One region of the Actinomyces wuliandei genome, then DNA from elsewhere that is predicted to be linked to it. Evidence: riboswitches for the same ligand, from Rfam matches in the RefSeq annotation. Region 1 holds a riboswitch; the other holds the start of a gene.

Region 1 (8,702 bases):
GGTGGTGGCGCCCTTGCGCTCACGCATCACCGGGTCGGCCATGTCCCTGGCGTGGCCCGCGTAGGGGCGGACCCGCCCCAGGGTGGGTGTGAGGGTCAGGGCGGGTCCGGAGACCTCCCCCCACAGCCTCATGGTCCCTGTCGCGGAGCGGGCCAGGCACCACCACCGCTGGCTGGGGAACGGCACAGGGGTGCCCTCCAGCCAGGCCTCCACCACCGGCGCCCACTGGAAGGGGTCGGTGAACCACCACCGCCCCTGCCCGAAACCATCGAAGCCGAACCTCTCCCACAGGTGCAGCACCGAGGCAGGCAGCACCCCACCAAAGTAGCCCACGTGCTCCTCCGTGGCCGGGGCACCCACACCCATCGGCGACCACCCCCGCAGCCTCAGCGCCTCCTCCATACGTGCGTCCACCCACTCCGGGGTCGCGTGCAGCCACCCCTGGTACCACTCCTCCTCGCTCATCCGCATAAACCAAACCGTAACCCCCACCACACCACCGCCACAACCCCCAGACCCAAGCCCCACCCCAGGCACCCCCAAGACAGCGGCGCCCCCAGAAGCCCCGCCCCCGCAGCCGGGGGCCGACCCACCGGGCACGCCGCCGCCTGCGGGACCAGCGGCGGGGGCCGTGGGGCGCCCGCGCCCGAGCCAGCGGGGCCGGCCCCGCCAGCGCCCGGGCATCAGGACCCTGCTCCCGGGGCGGGACCGGTACCACCAGGGCCGCCGGGGCCACCACCCCCGCCCGGACCGCCGCCTGTCCCGGCGCTGCCGCCGGTGCCCGGGCCGCCTGCGGCGATGGCGACGGCGACCTGCGCGGCGGCGGAGAAGTCCTCTAGCTCCGCGTCCATCGCCGAGTCCACCCACTCAGGCGTGGCGTGCAGCCCTGTCCTCCCCGGTTTGCGAGCCCGGGGTACGTTGTGCGAGGCCCCGGCGCTCGGCTGGCGTACCCCAGACTCGCAAACCGGCACAGGAGGCGTGGTAGGCAGGAGGCGTGGCAGACACGAGGCCTGGCCCCAGAGCGGCGACGTCGCACGTCCCCCAGCTCACGACCACAGTCCACGGCCAACACCACCCGGCGCCCCAGTTTCTTTATTCTTCGTTACATGTCAGACTCAACCCTATGAATGCAACGCGGCTCTCCAGGTCGGCGCCGTCACTGCGCCAGCACCCGGCACGACGACCGTCATCTCCCCCCTTCTGGCGCCGACCGGGCCACCTGGTCCTGGAGACCTGCGTGGAGGACGTGGAGGGAGTTCGCATCTCCGCAAGAGTCGGGGCCGACCGGGCAGAACTCGGGGAGAACCTCACCGCCTCCGGCACCACGCCGTCGATCGGCACCGTGGAGGCAGCCATCTTCGCCGCAGCGGAGCAGGTCGAGGAGCGCCGCACGCGCCTGGGAGCGCACTGGGCACAGACGGCCCAGTCGGCGCCCTTCGGGCTGCGCGTCCTCATCAGGCCGCGCGGAGGCCCCTACGTCTACAACTCCGACGAGGGACGGGCCATGATCGCTGACGTGCGGCGTATCGCCGCCCTGGCGCGGGAGATGGGGGAGTTCACCCGGCCCCAGGTGGTGGCGGGCGCGGGCACGCACCTGCCCCCCGCCGTCGAGCTGGGCTTCGTCGTCGGGGCGCTCACCGACGACGGCGCCGTGGACCGTGGGCTGGTGCGGCTGCTCGTGTCCATGGCTGACGGCGCCCCCGTCACCTTCCACCGCGCCTTCGACCAGTGCCGGGACACGGTGGAGGCCTACGGCGACCTGGGCGGCCTGGGCGTGGACTACGTCCTCACCGCTGGTGCCTCGGCGCCCCGGGATGAGTCGAAATCCCGAAAGGAGTCGGAGTCCCGGGAAGAGGCTGCCGCCATGATCGCCGGGCTGGTGTCCACCGGCGGCCCCACCGTCATCGCGGCCACAGGCGGGGTGGGCGTAGGCCCGGAAGGCCTTGCGTCCCTGGTAGCGGCAACCGGCGTGCGCGAGGTGCACATGCGCTGCCCCTGCAAAGGGGTCGGCCCGGGCGAGCCGCAGCGTACCGACCAGGAGATGGTACGCCGCGCCGTGGAGGCGGCCCGGGCCGTCACCCTGCCGCCGCGCGCGTGAGCCGGGGCCCGCAGGTGGGGTCGCCCGCCCCGGGACGGGGGACGACCCCACACCCCTGAGACCGCCCAGACGGTCCCTCCTGCCTCAGGAGCCCTCCGCCTGCTCTGCCGCCCGCACCTGCGCGGCCGCCTGGACCAGGTTGCGCAGGGAGGCCTGCACCTCCTCGTAGCCGCGCGTCTTGAGCCCGCAGTCCGGGTTGGCCCACAGCCGCTGCGCCCCCAGGGCCGCCACCGCACGCTCCAACAGCTCGACGCACTCCTGGGTGCTGGGCACGCGCGGGGAGTGGATGTCCCACACCCCCGGCCCCAGCTGGCGCTCAAACCCGTGCTGGGCCACCGCAGGCAGGATGTCCATGCGCGAGCGCGAGGCCTCGATGGAGGTGACGTCGGCGTCCAGGTGGTCCACGGCGTCGATGACGACGTCGAACTCCGAGTAGCACAGGTGGGTGTGGACCTGGGTGGCCGGGGCGGCCCCGCCGGTGGCCAGGCGGAAGGACCCCACCGACCAGGCCAGGTACTCCTCCCGGTCGGCGCGGCGCAGGGGCAGGGTCTCGCGGATGGCCGGCTCGTCGACCTGAACGACCCCGATCCCGGCCGCCTCCAGGTCGGCTACCTCGGCGCGCAGGGCCAGGCCGAGCTGGTCGGCCACCTGGGAACGCGGCACGTCGTCGCGCACGAAGGACCAGGCCATGATGGTCACCGGGCCGGTGAGCATGCCCTTGAGCGGCCGCTCGGTCAGCGACTGCGCGTAGGAGGACCAGGCCACCGTCATCGGCGCGGGGCGCACCACGTCACCCCACAGGACGGAGGGACGGGTGCAGCGCGACCCGTAGGACTGGACCCACCCGTGCTCGGTGGTGGCAAAACCGTCCAGGAGCTCGGCGAAGTACTGGACCATGTCGTTGCGCTCGGCCTCGCCGTGGACCAGGACGTCCAGGCCGATCTCCTCCTGGAGACGCACTACCGAGGCGATCTCGGCGCGCATCGCCTCCTCGTAGGCGGCCTGGTCGAGCTCGCCGCGCCGGTAGGCGGCACGCGCCCGGCGGATCTGGGAGGTCTGGGGGAAGGAGCCGATAGTGGTCGTGGGCAGGACGGGCAGGCCCAGACGCGCCTGCTGGGCTACCTGACGCTCGGCGTAGGGGGCGCGGGTGCGGTCCGCCTCGGTGACCGCAGCCACCGCCTGACGGACCTCCGGCCGACTGACCCCCGGGTGGGCGGCACGCTCAGCCCGCAGACGGGCGTCCTCGGCCAGCTCGGCGGCCACCGCCTCACGCCCCTGTGCCAGCCCCCGGGCAAGCACCTGCACCTCACCCACCTTCTGGTCGGCGAAGGCCAGCCAGGAACGGATCTCCGGGTCAAGGGAGGTCTCCCGCTCGACGTCGTGAGGCACGTGCAGCAGCGAGGTGGAAGTGGTCACAGTCACCGGCGTGCCCGGGGGCAGGGCGTCACGCAGCCGCTCCAGGGTGGTCAGGGCGGCGTCCAGGTCAGTGCGCCAGATGTTGCGCCCGGAGACCACCCCGGCCGCCACAGCCTTCCCCTCCAGGGCCGCCAGGTCCGCTGGCGCTGGCAGGTCCCCGGCCACCAGGTCCAGGCCGACTGCGTCCACGGGCGTGGCTCCCAGGACGGGCAGGGCCTCGCCCAGGGAGCCGTAGGAGCCCGCCACCAGCAGGCGGGGCCGCTCCACGACCGCCCCCAGCCAGGTGTAGGCGTCACGAACGGCCTCCAGCACCCGGGTGCGCTCCACGGCCCAGGAGTCGCTGGCCAGGGCGGGCTCGTCGAGCTGGACCCACTGGGCGCCAGCCTCGTACAGGTCCATGAGGAGGTGGCCGTAGGCGTCGATGACGTCGCCCAGGCGGTCCAGGGGGGTGAAGCCGGGGGCGGCGTCGTCACTGGGCTTGGCCAGCAGCAGGTAGGTGACCGGGCCGACGACGACCGGGCGCGGGAGGGTGCCTGCGGCCACGGCCTCACGCACCTGGTCGGCGAGGCCGGTCGTGCCAGCGGCAGCCGAGCCGACATAGCGAATGGGGGTGTCCTGGTCGATCTCGGGGACCAGGTAGTGGTAGTTGGAGTCCAGCCACTTGGTCATCTCCAGGGCGGGTCGGTCTCCCTCCCCACGAGCCAGTGTGAAGTAGCCGTCCAGGTCCAGGCCGCCGTGCTCGTCGCGCAGGTCGCGGAAGCGGGCGGGGACCGCACCCAGGGCGGCGGTGACGTCGAGGACCTGGTCGTAGAGGGTGGAGTCGGCCGGGACGGCGGAGGGGGCGTCCAGGCCCAGGGCGGCCAGGCGGGTGCGGGTGGCCTGGCGCAGGCTGGCGGTGGCCTCACGCAGGTCCGCAGCGGTGGCAGTCCCCTTCCAGTAGGACTCCACGGCGCGCTTGAGCTCGCGGTCGGGGCCGATGCGTGGGTAGCCGAGGACAGTAGCCGCAGGCAGCGGGGCGGGTGCGGTGGGCTGGGTAGCAGAGGCGCTCATGAGGGTCTCCTTGCGGGGCGGGGTACGAACGAGGATGCGGTGGGCGGCGCCCGGTAGCGGGCAGGCGACGAGGACAGCGGCCCGGGGCAGGGGCGGCGCGGGAAGCGCGTCGGCAGGTGTGCCTCCCCGGGAGTCGCCGGGAGCGGTCTCCAGGGAGCCGGTGCGCAGAGCCGACCAGCGCAGTGCTCAGGGCGGGTCAGCAGCACTGTCTCAGTGCTGCCTGCCACTGTTCGGCACTGCTGGGGCTGCTCTCCTGGTTCCGGGCGTCCGGGCGCGGCGGCGTCAGGTCCTCGCCGCCCCGGGCATTCGGTCACCGGGGGCAGGCGTGGTTCGCGGCGCGAGCGCACCCGGGACGTCGGTGCTGGGTAGCCTGAGCAGCATCGCCTCTCCATCGGTCGTGGCGGAAGCACCCTGCCGGGGCGGGTTGCTGCGGCGTCACCGAGCCACGTCTCTCAGCCGCTCTGGATAGAAGGTCCGGACCGGACCTAACTGGACCGGGCAACCCTACCCCAGCCGCGCCGACCACGGAGCCGCGTCCGGACAGTGGACAGTGGTGGAGGGGTGACCGGTCAGCTGACGGGGCGGATCAGTGCAAGCGCGCCGCACGGGCCCGGTAGTAGACATAGGCAGCCGCGACAAGGACTGACAGCCCGGCAGCACCCCGGACGTGGGGGACAAAGTTCAACACCGGCAAGCCGTTCACCTCGGTAGGCCACGCCGTGTACACCCACGGGACCGACACCGGCACGTCAGCGACAAGGACGACAAGAGCGGCCCCGACGCACAGCAGGAACACACTACAGGCACCGAGAACAAGGCCGGCCACGACCAACGAGGCCGCCCGGAGGACAGAGGACATGAGCACCTCCTTGTCACCTCAGTGACATGACATGAGCGCCAACCGCCCTTCCATGGTAACACCGCAGCATCATTACCTCGGGCAGCCCCGACGGGCAGCCCCGGTTCCGTCTCTATGACAGGGAGACAGTCTGCGCTCATATACGTCTCGTCCCCCACGGTCGTCCCCACGACCCGGCTCTGCCCACCCAACAGCCCCCTCCCTACCAGGCAGAGGGGCGCCGGTCCCCGCCGGGAGTGGCGTTGAGGTAGGCCAGGTCCACCTCGTGCTGGGTCTCCAGGTCGGGCTCCTGCCCCCGGAAGATCCCTCCCAGGCGCAGGTGGGAGACGACGTCGAGCGCGGGCCGGGTCCGGTTGAAGGTGTAGAGGTGCACGCCGGGGGCACCGCCGTCGAGCACCTGGGTGGCCAGGCGCAGGGTGGCGTCGATCCCCGCCGCCACGGCCTGGGCACCCTCGGCCCGGCTCAGGGTGGCGCTCAGGTCGGCCGGGACCCGCACGCCGGTCAGCGACTCCAGGCGGGTCAGGCGGCGCAGGTCGGTCAGGGGGATGATGCCGGGAAGGACCGGCATGGTCACCCCGCTGTAGGAGGCGGCGCGCGACAGCGACAGGTAGTCCTGCGCGTCGTAGAAGACCTGGGTGATGGCCATGTCGGCACCCGCCTCCTGCTTGGCGGCCAGGACCTCCACCTCAGCCCCCAGGTCCTCGCAGGCGGGGTAGGCGGCCACGGCCACCTGCAGGTGCCGGGCGCCGTCACCGAAGTACTCGTCCTCGACCTCGCGGATCACGCGTACCAGGTCGCTGGCGTAGCGCAGCTCACCGGGGACGTCGCTCGCCCTGGTCCCGCGCGGAGGGTCGCCCCGCAGCGCCAGGAAGCGGCGCACCCCCAGGCCCAGGAAGAGGCGCACGATCTCCACCACGTCGCGCCTGCGGTAGCCGATGCACGTGAGGTGGGCCATGAGCGGCACCCGGCTGGTGGCCAGCACGTGGGTGACGACGTCCTCAGCCGGGTTGTGCTCCCGCACCGCACGCACCCCCGGGCCGCCGTCAGGGTCGGGCGCGAAGGTGGGCCGGTAGGTGACCGAGACGAAGTCGGGGAGCACCCCCAGCAGCCGGTCCAGCGCCCCCCACGTCTGCGAGGCGTGGACGCCGGGGCGGGGAGGGAAGAGCTCCAGGGACAACGAGGGCAGCCCCGCCGGGGCCGGCGCGGCACCGACGGCACCTGGGGACGCAGCCCGCTCGGGCGCGAAAGACCCCGCTGCGGGTAGGGGTGGCCCGGTCACGGGAGCCCGGTCTGCGTCATGCTGGTCCAGTCGGTCCAATCGGTCCATGGTGCGGTCCTCCATCGGTCCTGGCGGAAGCACCCGGAGTGGGTTGCTGCGGCGTCACGGAGCCAGGTCTCTCAGCCACTCTAGATGGAACAGCCCAAGGGTAGACGAGCCCTGCCAGCGCCGTCACCAGGTCCGGTATCCAGGACACGGCCAGGAGCGCCGCTGCCACGCGTGCTGCACATCTTCAGCGCCCACTTGCCAGTAGCAACGCGGCACCCTTGCAGGAACTCCGCGGATCCGCCTCACACTGGTGCGCTCCAGGCAACCGAAGATGTGCGCAGCAGGTCTTGCTGCACATCTTCAGCGTCTTTCACCGCCGCCTCAGGCATCAGCACACCCGCTTTCCGCATGGTGGCCTCACGGCCACGCACCCGACCTAGCCCAAGATGTGCAGCCACCCCTCGCGCCCCGCCCTGAGCCCGCCAGAGCAGCCACAGGCTCACGCTGGAAGCGCAATTCCCCAGGACGACCTCCGCGACCTGGTGACCCGCGCCAGCTTCTGGCCTAAGCTTGTAGGCATGAGCATGGTGCGTATCGACACCCCGCGCGGTGTCACCCTGGTGGGGTCCTTCGTCCGCCCCGGCGGCACCCCGCCGCAGGTCGGCGAGGACGGCCCGGGCGAGCCCGCCCGCCGGGAGGGCGTGGTGCTGCTGGCCCACGACTTCCTCGCGGACCGCCACGGGGAGCAGGGGCGCCTGGACCTGGTCTCGGCCAGCTACCAGAAGGCAGGCCTGGCCACCCTCAGCATCGACTTCTCCGGACTGGGTGAGTCCGACGACGACGTCATCACCCTGGCCAACGAGGCTGAGGACCTGCGGGCGGTGTCCGGCTGGCTGGCCGAGCGCGGCTACACCCGCCAGGCCATCCACGCCAACGGCTTCGGCGCGACCGCCGCCCTCCTGGCCCGGCCCGAGCAGGTACGCACCGCCGTCCTGGTGGGGGCCGTGGTCGGCCCCCAGTCAGTCCTGTGGGAGCAGGTCTTCTCCCCCCACCAGCTCGACGAGCTCGCCCGCCACGGCCTGACCCGCCTGGTGGACGACAACCCGAACCCGCGCCAGTGGAACGTGCTGAGCAAGGAGACCCTCGCCGACTTCTCTATGCAGGAGCCCCACATCACCATGGCGGAGGTCCCGTGGCCGGTCCTCATGATCTACGGGGCGCTGACCCACGAGATGCCTGACACTGCAGCAGACGCCCAGAAGGGCTTCCCCCTCCTGAAAGACGGCAGCCAGCTGGTGCAGGTGCGCAAGGACCACCCGCAGGAGGCCCAGGCGGAGGTGGCCCGTCTGGGTACCGAGTGGGTGACCCGGCACCTGCGCTGAGCCGCGCCCAGGCGGGCGGCTGGGCGTCAGCCAGGGCCTCGACCTGGGTCGCAATCCGCTGAGCCGCGCCCAGGCGGGCGGCTGCCTCCACCCTGCAGGCCCCGGGCGGCCCTGGCCCACCTGCCTCTCCAGGCTGCGGGGCTCCCCGACGGAGGACCCTGCCTCCGTGGTCCCACACCGTTGTCTAGGCCTCGCCCAGACGGACCACAACGGCCCGGTGGTCCGTCTGGGGCAGCGTGAGGACCTCGCCTGACTGCCCCGCCCAGGCGGAGGTGTCCACGAGGACATGGTCAATGGTCGCCCCCAGGAGCCTGGTCCCGGTGTGGGTGGGCCAGGTCGCCAGGCCACCGATGCCCGCCTGCTCCCCCGCGCTCGTGCAGCCGTGCAGGTCACGCAGCAGGGCGTGGTCGCGGGTGGCGTTGAAGTCGCCGACCATGACCAGCCCCTCGGGCGGGTCCTGGCACAGGGCGGCTACCGTGGTCAGCGAGGACCTCCACTCCCCCATGAGCCCCGGCACCGGCGGGTAGGTGTGCACCCCGGTGATGACAGGCCCCGACCCGTCCACAGGCTCCAGCACGACCATCCCACGCCCCGCGCCCGAGGCTCCCTCCGTCTGCCGGTAGGCCCCCA
Region 2 (8,702 bases), 500 kb from region 1:
CCTGAGACCGCAGCTCGCCGTTGTTCGCAACGACGGCAACCACGGATGAGCAAGCGGCTCTTATGGTGCCGCTGGTCAACGAGGTCCAGCCCAGCAGGCTCAGGAGAGAGCATGCAAAAGCAATTCTCGACCGAGTGCGGGGGGACGGCCCCATGCCCAGGGCACGCGCCTCATACGCGAGCCCCCGCTCTTCCTGCCACGGTGGCAGCAGGGTCCCTCGGCTCCTCCACGACCCCACCATCTCACGGGACCTCAGGAGTGCCAGGACCACGACGCCCGACTCCCCGGCCACGGGCCGGAGACTCTGCCCCGTCTCCCACGAGCGACACCTGTACGCAGCCGCACCTCCCTGCCCGGGAGGGCCGCACCGTTCCAGTCGAGACGGAGGCGATGAAGCGGGACGCACCTCCCTGCCCGGGAGGGCCGCACGCCAGCCAGGGGAGCAAGAGCAGCAGCAAGGCACGTGCCCTCTGCCCGGGAGGGCCGCACAGCGACCGCTCCCCGGCAGAGGGCACCGGAGCCCGGCCCACGGGCAGCAGCCCGTGGCGGCCCGGCCCCCACGCAGCTGAAGCCTCCTGGAACCCTCTCAGAAGGCGGGCAGCACGGAGCCGTCGCTCCAGTTCTCCTCAATGAAGGCGCGCACGTCATCGTGGTTAAGGAGCTCGGCGAGCTTCTGGAGGCTCGGCTCCTCCCGGTCCCCAGCACGCACGACGAGCTGGTTGACGTGCGGGCTGCCCTCGGCCGTCTCCAGGAGCAGCGAGTCCTCGTTAGGGCTCAGGCCCGCGTCGATCGCGTAGTTGCCGTTGATGACCGCAGCGGCGGCGTCAGGCATCGAGGCGGCCGTCTGCGCCCCGTCCACGGTCTCGAACTCGAAGTTCTTCGGGTTGGAGGTGACGTCGTTGACGCCGGGCATCTCGACGGAGTCGTCCAGCTCGATGAGCCCGTTGTCGGCCAGCAGCTGCAGCCCGCGGGCTGTGTTGGCAGGGTCGCTGTTGAGCAGGATGAGCCCTCCCTCGGGGAGGTCGTCCACCGAGGTGTGCTCAGAGGAGTACAGGCCCAGGGGCTCGATGTGGACGTCGGCGATACTGACGAAGTCGTACCCCTTCTCGTCAATCTGCTGCTCCAGGAAGTTGGGGGTCTGGTAGAAGTTGGCGGCCAGGTCGCCATCGTTGAGGGAGGTGTTCGGCGTCTGGTAGTCGTTGATCTCCACGATGTCCAGGCTGATGCCACTGCCCTCCACCAGGTTGTCCTGGACGTACTGCAGGATCTGCACGTGGGGGACGGGCGTGGCCCCGACCGAGATGACGACGTCGTCGCCCTGCTCCTCGGTACCGGGGACCGGCCCCGAGCTGCTGCCGCAGGCGGCCAGGGTCGCCCCGACAGCCACGACGAGCCCGGTGGAGAAGGCACGACGGGTCAGGCCGGGCGACGTGTCCGGAGCCGTCCCCACGCGGCGCCCGGGGGAGACAGGAGAAATGGAAGACATGTGAGAGGTCCTTTCGGGTGCGAGCCGTGGGTCCCAGGCCGACAAGGCCCTGGCCACGGCAGCTGCAGGGTGTCAGGTAGGCAGTCGCCCGCACAGGCCGACCGCCGCCGAGGTCGGGTGCCGTACCGGGGTGCCGGGCGGTCACTGCCGTGAGTGGGGCGTCAGCCCCCGGCAGCGGCCCAGGCCCCAGACGGCTCGCCGTTCCTCCGGCTGGTGGTTCCTCAGCGGTGGTCCACCAGCCGGCTGAGCATGTCGCCAACCAGCTGGATGGCAGCGACGATCAGCAGGATCAGGACGACGGAGACGACCATGACGTCGGACATGCTGCGGTTGTAGCCGTACTGGATGGCAAGGTCCCCCAGCCCCCCGCCCCCGATGGTGCCCGCCATGGCGGTGTAGCCCAGGAGGGCGATCAGGGTCACCGTGGCCGACTGGATGAGGGTGGGCAGCGCCTCTCGGACCAGCACCCCCCAGGTGATCTGGGTCCCGGAGGCCCCCATCATGAGAGCCGCCTCAACCTTGCCGTGGTCCACGTTGTTGACCGCCGTCTCCACCAGGCGCGCGTAGAAGGGGATCGCCCCGATGGTCAGCGGGACGCAGACGGCCTGCCAGCCCAGGGAGGTGCCCACGATCAGCCGCGTCAGGGAGGCGATAGCGACCATGAGGATGATGAAGGGCATGGAGCGCCCGACGTTGACCACGAAGGAGAGGACCTCGTAGAGAGGACGGTTGCGGTGCTGGCCACGCGTGCCCGTCGTCACCAGCGCCAGTCCCAGGAGCAGCCCCAGGACGACTGTCAGGAACCCTGAGACAAGGGTCATCTGCATCGTCTCGGTGACCGCACTGAGGAGCCTGCGCTCGAACACCGGGTTGTTCTGCCACGTCTGGTCCTGTCTGCTGGCGGCCAGGACCGCAGGGCCCAGCACACCCAGGGCCGCCTGCGTGGAGCCGTGCGCGGCAGCAGAGACACCCACAAGAAGACTCACGCTCGTACCTCCGCAGTAATACCGGCCTGGCGCAACGCGGTGACACAGCGCGACGCCTGGGCAGCGGGAACGGTCACGGCCAGACGGCCGATCTGGGCCGCGCCGACCGTCTCAAAGACCCCGGAGGCGATGTCCCCGCCCAGCTCGGCGACCATCGACATCAGGGCGACCGCCGCCGGCTCGCCCGGGTGCGCCGTGACGCACACGTCAAGGACCGCGTCCCCGGAGGCGCGAGCAGCCTCAGGGACGGCGGGGAGAGGAACCACCTCACGGGAGAGCCGGGAGGATGTGTCCAGCACGACGTCCTCCAGGCGGCCGCCCTCCACGACCCGGCCCGCCTCCAGCAGGCTCACCGCGTCACAGACCTGGCGGACCACGCTCATCTCGTGGGTGATGATGATGACGGTCAGGCCCAGGGCGTCACGCACGTCCCTGATGAGCCCCAGGATAGAGCGCGTGGTCTCCGGGTCCAGGGCGGAGGTGGGCTCGTCGCACAGCAGGACGTCGGGGTCGTCGGCCAGCGCCCGGGCGATACCGACGCGTTGCTTCTGGCCGCCGGAGAGCTGAGCCGGGTAGGAGGCACCCCGGTCAGCCAGCCCCACGAGCTCAAGCATGCGCTCAACAGTCTGGCGGCGCTGCCCCCTGGGCACACCCGCCAGGGCCAGGGGGTAGGCGATGTTCTGCGCCGTGGTGCGCTGGTCCAGGAGGTTGGCGTGCTGGAAAACCATCCCGATGCGACGGCGGGCCTCACGCAGCTGGCGGGCGGACAGGGAGGTCATGTCCTGCCCGGCGACACGGATACGTCCCTCAGTGGGACGCTCCAAGGAGGTCAGGCAGCGCACCAGCGTGGACTTGCCCGCCCCGGAGGTCCCGACGATGCCGTGGATGGTCCCGGGGGCGACGTCGAGGCTCAGCCCGTCCAGGGCACGCACCTCCACCCCTGCACGCAGGCGGTAGACCTTGCGGACGTCCTTCAGCGAGATCATCGGGTCGGGCGACGCCGGGGCGTCCTCCCCGGGGGTTGAAGACACAGAGGACAGGGACGCACCTGCAGCCTCCCGGGGGCCGGGGGCTGTCTGCCCACCACGCCTCCCAGCCTGGCTGGAGCCACCAGACCCCTTCCGGTGGGCTGACCTGTCGTCCGGGGGGCTCACAGCTGGTCCGCTCACTACCTACCTCCATCGGTCCTGGCGGAAGCACCCGCACCGCGAAGGGGGTTGCTGCAACGTCAGCGAGCCAGGTCTCTCGGCTGCTCTGGATGGTCGGTCATACGTTACGCACCCCGGACCCCGAGGGCAAGCTGACACCCTCAGGGCTCCCGCACCCATGCCACGGCGCACACGTCCGCCCCACGACCAGGCTGCGCCCTCCCCGCCTGGGCACTGCACGTCCGGCCTCTACGGCAGGGTGTGGCTCCTCGGCGGCGCCCTCCCCGCCTGGGCACTGCCGTGCGCAGAACCAGACGCCTGGCCCTCCCTGCCACTCGACCCTCCCCAGGCGGCCGCTGCCCTGCGCCCGCCCGCAGAAGGACATCCCGCAAGCGGGCACACCCCCCGCGACGCCTCCGCACGTCGAGGACTGTGCTTGGATCACGCTATGAGTCCCGAACCGTCCTCGTCCGCCGCCGACTCCCTCGCTGAGAGTGTCACACCTGACATCCTGGGAGACCCGTGGGTGGCCCGGCGCGTCCCTGTCCAGGAGTCACCCCGGAAGGCGCCCGGCGCCCACCACGCCGTCCTGGTCCACCAGCACCAGGCCGGGCAGGAGGGCGCGCCGCGACACGCCAAGGCCGTGCTCTACATCCACGGCCACAGCGACTACTTCTTCCAGACCCACCTGGCCCAGACCTACCTGGAGGCGGGCTACGAGTTCTACGCCCTTGAGCTGCGCTCCTGCGCCCGGGCCGGGGCCGGGCACCCACACCCCCACAGCGTGCGCGACCTCCGCGTCCACGACGAGGAGATCGCCAGGGCGCTGCACATCATCCGCTCCGAGCACAGGCACGACACCGTGGTCCTCAACGGGCACTCCACCGGTGGCCTGCAGGCAGTCATCTGGGCGGCCGACCACCCGGCCACAGTGCAGGCCGTGGTCCTCAACTCGCCCTGGCTGGACCTCCAGGCCTCCGCGTTCATGCGCTCCTACGGAACCGCCTTCGTGGACCTCCTGTCCCGTCACGACCCCGACCGGGTCATCCCCGACCCCCGCAGCGCGGGGTACGGGCCCGGCGCCGTCGACATCTACGTACGTGCTCTGCACCAGCGCTGGGAGGGAACCTGGGACTGGGACCTGGCCCTCAAGCCAGCAGTGTCCTTCCCGGCACGCGCCGGCTTCCTGACAGCGGTCCGCCGTCTGCACCGCGAGGTACACCACGGCCCGGGCATCCAGGAGCCTGTCCTGCTGTGCTGCTCGACGACCACCGGGCGGATACCACCGACGGTCGAGGAGGCCCAGCGCAGCGACATCGTGCTGTCAGTGGAGCAGATGCTGGCACGCGCACCCTTCCTGGGACCGGACGTGACGGTCTGCCAGATCCCCGAGGGAGTCCACGACCTGGCGCTGTCCCGGCCCGCCGCCCGGGCACAGTACCTGGCCTCCGTCACCGAGTGGCTGCACGCCCGGCTGGGCTGAGCGCCCGGCAGCCTCAGGTCCAGGACCGCAGCCGTGCAGCCAGCCCGTCGCTGACACGCTCAACCACCTGGAGAGTGTCGGCAAAGTCCTCCACGGACCCGTACCAGGGATCAGGAAGGTCCGGTACCACCTCCGGGACCGCGGCGGTACCGGGTACCGGCGACGCGCCCGAGTGGTCAAGCGACACCTCAGGATCCAACGCCCGGTACATCATCACACGCGAGAGGTCGGCGCCCAGGCGCTCACCCCGGCGCCGCAGCTCACGCCAGTGGTGGGCGGTCATGGCCAGGAGGAGGTCGCTGCCTGTGATCTCAGCGTCGCTGATGCGGCGGGCACGGTGGGTCGCGATGGCCTCGGAGGCCTCCGGGCTGGTGTAGCCCGCCTCGGTCAGCACGCGCCGCGCCCGGGGGTCAATAGGGTTGCCGCGCTCCTCGTCGGAGATGCCTGCCGACAGGAGCACGACACTGGTCCCGGCCACGGGTGCCCGCCACGAGTCAGTGTGCGGGGAGGCGGCCGACCGGGACGGGCCCGGTCGGCCGGAGCCAGGCAACCGGTCGGAGGGGGCGGGCAGGGCCGCGCCTCCGCCACCCGGCCCCTTGGCCACCCCTACTGCAGCGAGGCGGTCGCACAGCACCACCCTTGCCATGGCGGAACGGCAGATATTGCCGGTGCAGACCAGCATGACCTGGTACAGGCCGTCAGTCTGGGGTGGCGGAAGGGCAACAGGTGTGCTTGAGACAGTCATGACTTCATTGTCTCCCGTGCCCTTATGTCTGCCGGTCGTCGCCTGGCCAACCTCCCTGCTGCACATCTTCGGCCGCCCCAGGACCCGCAAGGAGTGTACCAGTCGCAGACTTCCGGGCCTCCTGGCCCCACTCGTGGTCTGATGATGTGCAGCGAGGAAGCTGCTGCACATCATCAGACCACGTCGCGACGTCTCCGGTAGCACGGACCGCAGGACTGCAAGGCTGTCTGCCACCAGCCCCAGGGCTGAGGCTGCGAAGATGTGCAACACAGGGGAGAGAACGGAGGTATCCACAGACGCTTAGAACAATTTGAAACACGATCAAATCGTCTTAAACACTATGAAAGTGACTTCTCAACCCACGCAGGGCAAGCCCATCGACCTCACCTCGCACCCTGTGATCGCCACCATCACACAGGCCGGGGGAGCCGCCTACCTTGACGAGATCCCGCACTCGGCCACCGACCTGGCAGCACTGCGCGCTGCTGCCGATCTGGGTCTCCTCATCCGCTCCGCGCGCAGCTTCTACCAGCTGCCCGGCGCCGACCGTCGCGCGGTAGCAGCCCGCCGATTCCGGGGCTACCTGACCTGTGTGAGCGCGGCCCGGGTCTACGGCTACCCAACACGTGACGCCCCCGTACGCACCCACCTGGCGCTACGGCACAACCACGGGATCCGCAGCACCCGCTCCCGTCCGACGCGGGCCGTACGCATCCACCGGGAGCGGCACCTGACACCGGCCACGGTGGAGGGCCTCCCGGTAGTCACCCCGGTAGAGACCGTGGCCAGGGCACTGATGTGCCCGGACGTGGAGGACCTGGACTCCCTGGCCATCCTTGACTCAGCACTGAACCAGCAACATGTCACCGTTGACCAGGTGAGGGACCTGCTCACGGGCCAGCGCGCAGCACACGCCCGCCGCCTGCTCACCCAGGGCGATGCCCACGCGCGCTCCATCCTGGAGACGATAGCGCGTACCTACCTGCGCGAGGCCGGGATGCGGGTTCGCGCAGGTGTGGTCATTGATGGTGTGGGCGAGCTGGACCTCCTGGTGGAGGAGGTGCTCGACGTGGAGACCGACGGGTTCGGGTACCACCACACACCCACGCAGATCCGCATCGACCACGAGCGGGACCAGGCACTGCTTGCCCGCGGGATCATCCCACTAAGGATGGCCTACGAGCACGTGATGGCAGGCCGGGAACAGGTTGTTGGCCTGGTGCGGGCCGCGCTGGCCGGCGTAGCAGGCCTCGAGCCTCTTACCCCTCCTAGGACCCCCAGCGTCTGTCGACTGTGACCCCAGTCGCTCCCACTGCTCCGTACCGGGGTACGCCCGGAATCCGCCCTCGACCAGGCACCCAGAGCTCCCCCGGACCTGCACATCTTCACCCGCCCTCTGCTCACCGCCTAGGCCATGGTCCGCGACGTCCCGGGCCGCCGTTCAGCTGGGCGTAGGCAAACCAACGTGAAGATGTGCACCACGCCTGAGTCTGCACATCTTCACCCCCGCCTCCAAGTTCCAGCGTATGGGCATCCTGCGGTCTCCTCGGCCGTCCCACCTGCCTGACCTCCCGCATCCGCACGAAGATGTGCAACTACTGGGGGGGGGGGGGAGGCGTCCAGGCAGAACCAGGGAGGCACTCCCGACCAGCAGACCAGGGCGTACTCACCACCAGGACCTCTACCTGACCGGGACCAGCGTTCCCCGCTGGCCCGCCACCTACCTCGCCCAGAACCCCTCCACGTCCACGACACCGCCGCTGGCCTCGAAGTCTGCTTGGACCGCCTCGCGCAAACCGGCGTCGCACAGCCAGTCCAGGGACACTGCAGCCAGCCCATAGGCCCCGTCCACCACAGCCGCGTCCCCGGCGGGCGAGGCAGCAGCCTCCGCCATCTGACGTGTGTGAAGCGCGACGTCAGGCCCCTCGGTCACCTTGACAAGCGGGTGGATCCCGGGCACACGCTGGGAGATGTTGCCAAAGTCCGTCCCAGCGGCAATCGTCTCGCTGAGCACACCAGCAGGCAGAGGGTCACGGCCCCGCTCGCGCTGGGAGCGCACCCACGACTCCAGGAGCGGGACGTTGTCACGCACCGGCATCTCGTTGGTGAACGGGTCGGTGCTGATCTCCACGCCCGTACCGGTCATGAGCGCCGCCCCGTACAGCACCTCCTCCACCCGGGTGACGATCTCCTTGAGAGTCTCGGGGTACTTCGAGCGCACCATGACGGCCAGCTCAGCGCGCTCCGGGATGACGTTGGCGACCTCGCCGCCGTCCACCACCACGGCGTGGAGGCGGTCCATGGGCAGCATGTGCTGGCGCAGCAGACCGAACCCGGTGAGGGCCAGGGTGGCAGCGTCCAGCGCGTTACGCCCCATGAACGGCTGGGAGGAGGCGTGGGCAGGTACCCCGTGGAACACGACGCTCAGGCGCCGCACCCCCAGCCAGGTCTGACGTGTGACGTCGGCGGCGTAAGAGTGGGTCTGGACAGCGGCACCGACGCCGTCCAACATGCCTCGGGTGGCCAGGACCTCCTTGGCGGTCGAGTTCTCCTCCGCCGGGGTGGTCTGCAGCACGACGCACCCCGGCAGCAGACCCGACCGCTCCTGCCCCTCCTGACCCTCCCGGTCCAGGGTCGCCAGCGCGAGGAACGCGCCCACTGAGCTGGCGCACATGACGTTGTGGCCGCAGCCGTGACCGATGCCGGGCAGGGCATCGTACTCACACAGGATCGCGATCGTCGGGGCACAGGCGCCCGTCCGCCCCGCTTGCGCCCTCAGTGCCGTGTCCATGCCGTAGACGCCAACCTGGGGCTCCAGGTCGTGACGACGCAGAAGGTCGGCCACAGCCGCAAC

What was found. A riboswitch is a leader RNA that binds a small molecule or an ion and turns the genes downstream of it on or off. The one in region 1 is predicted to bind S-adenosylmethionine.
Region 2: linked by a shared signal. The riboswitch ahead of CWS50_RS12245 (methionine ABC transporter ATP-binding protein) and the one ahead of CWS50_RS01455 (methylenetetrahydrofolate reductase) in region 1 are both predicted to bind S-adenosylmethionine.

What each region holds. Positions count from the first base shown of each region.
Region 1 is NZ_CP025227.1:343,986-352,687, reverse strand. It holds gene CWS50_RS01480 (GAD-like domain-containing protein) at 1-471, opposite strand, end outside; gene CWS50_RS13125 (hypothetical protein) at 684-851, opposite strand; gene CWS50_RS01470 (copper homeostasis protein CutC) at 1,124-2,098, shown strand; gene metE (5-methyltetrahydropteroyltriglutamate--homocysteine S-methyltransferase) at 2,183-4,564, opposite strand; SAM riboswitch class I at 4,950-5,036, opposite strand; gene CWS50_RS01460 (hypothetical protein) at 5,151-5,423, opposite strand; gene CWS50_RS01455 (methylenetetrahydrofolate reductase) at 5,626-6,750, opposite strand; SAM riboswitch class I at 6,759-6,841, opposite strand; gene CWS50_RS01450 (alpha/beta fold hydrolase) at 7,269-8,072, shown strand; gene CWS50_RS01445 (endonuclease/exonuclease/phosphatase family protein) at 8,257-8,702, opposite strand, start outside.
Region 2 is NZ_CP025227.1:2,951,308-2,960,009, forward strand. It holds gene CWS50_RS12235 (MetQ/NlpA family ABC transporter substrate-binding protein) at 587-1,486, opposite strand; gene CWS50_RS12240 (methionine ABC transporter permease) at 1,708-2,352, opposite strand; gene CWS50_RS12245 (methionine ABC transporter ATP-binding protein) at 2,469-3,458, opposite strand; SAM riboswitch class I at 3,648-3,737, opposite strand; gene CWS50_RS12250 (alpha/beta hydrolase) at 4,069-5,103, shown strand; gene CWS50_RS12255 (arsenate reductase/protein-tyrosine-phosphatase family protein) at 5,117-5,782, opposite strand; gene CWS50_RS12260 (endonuclease domain-containing protein) at 6,195-7,145, shown strand; gene CWS50_RS12265 (amidohydrolase) at 7,569-8,702, opposite strand, start outside.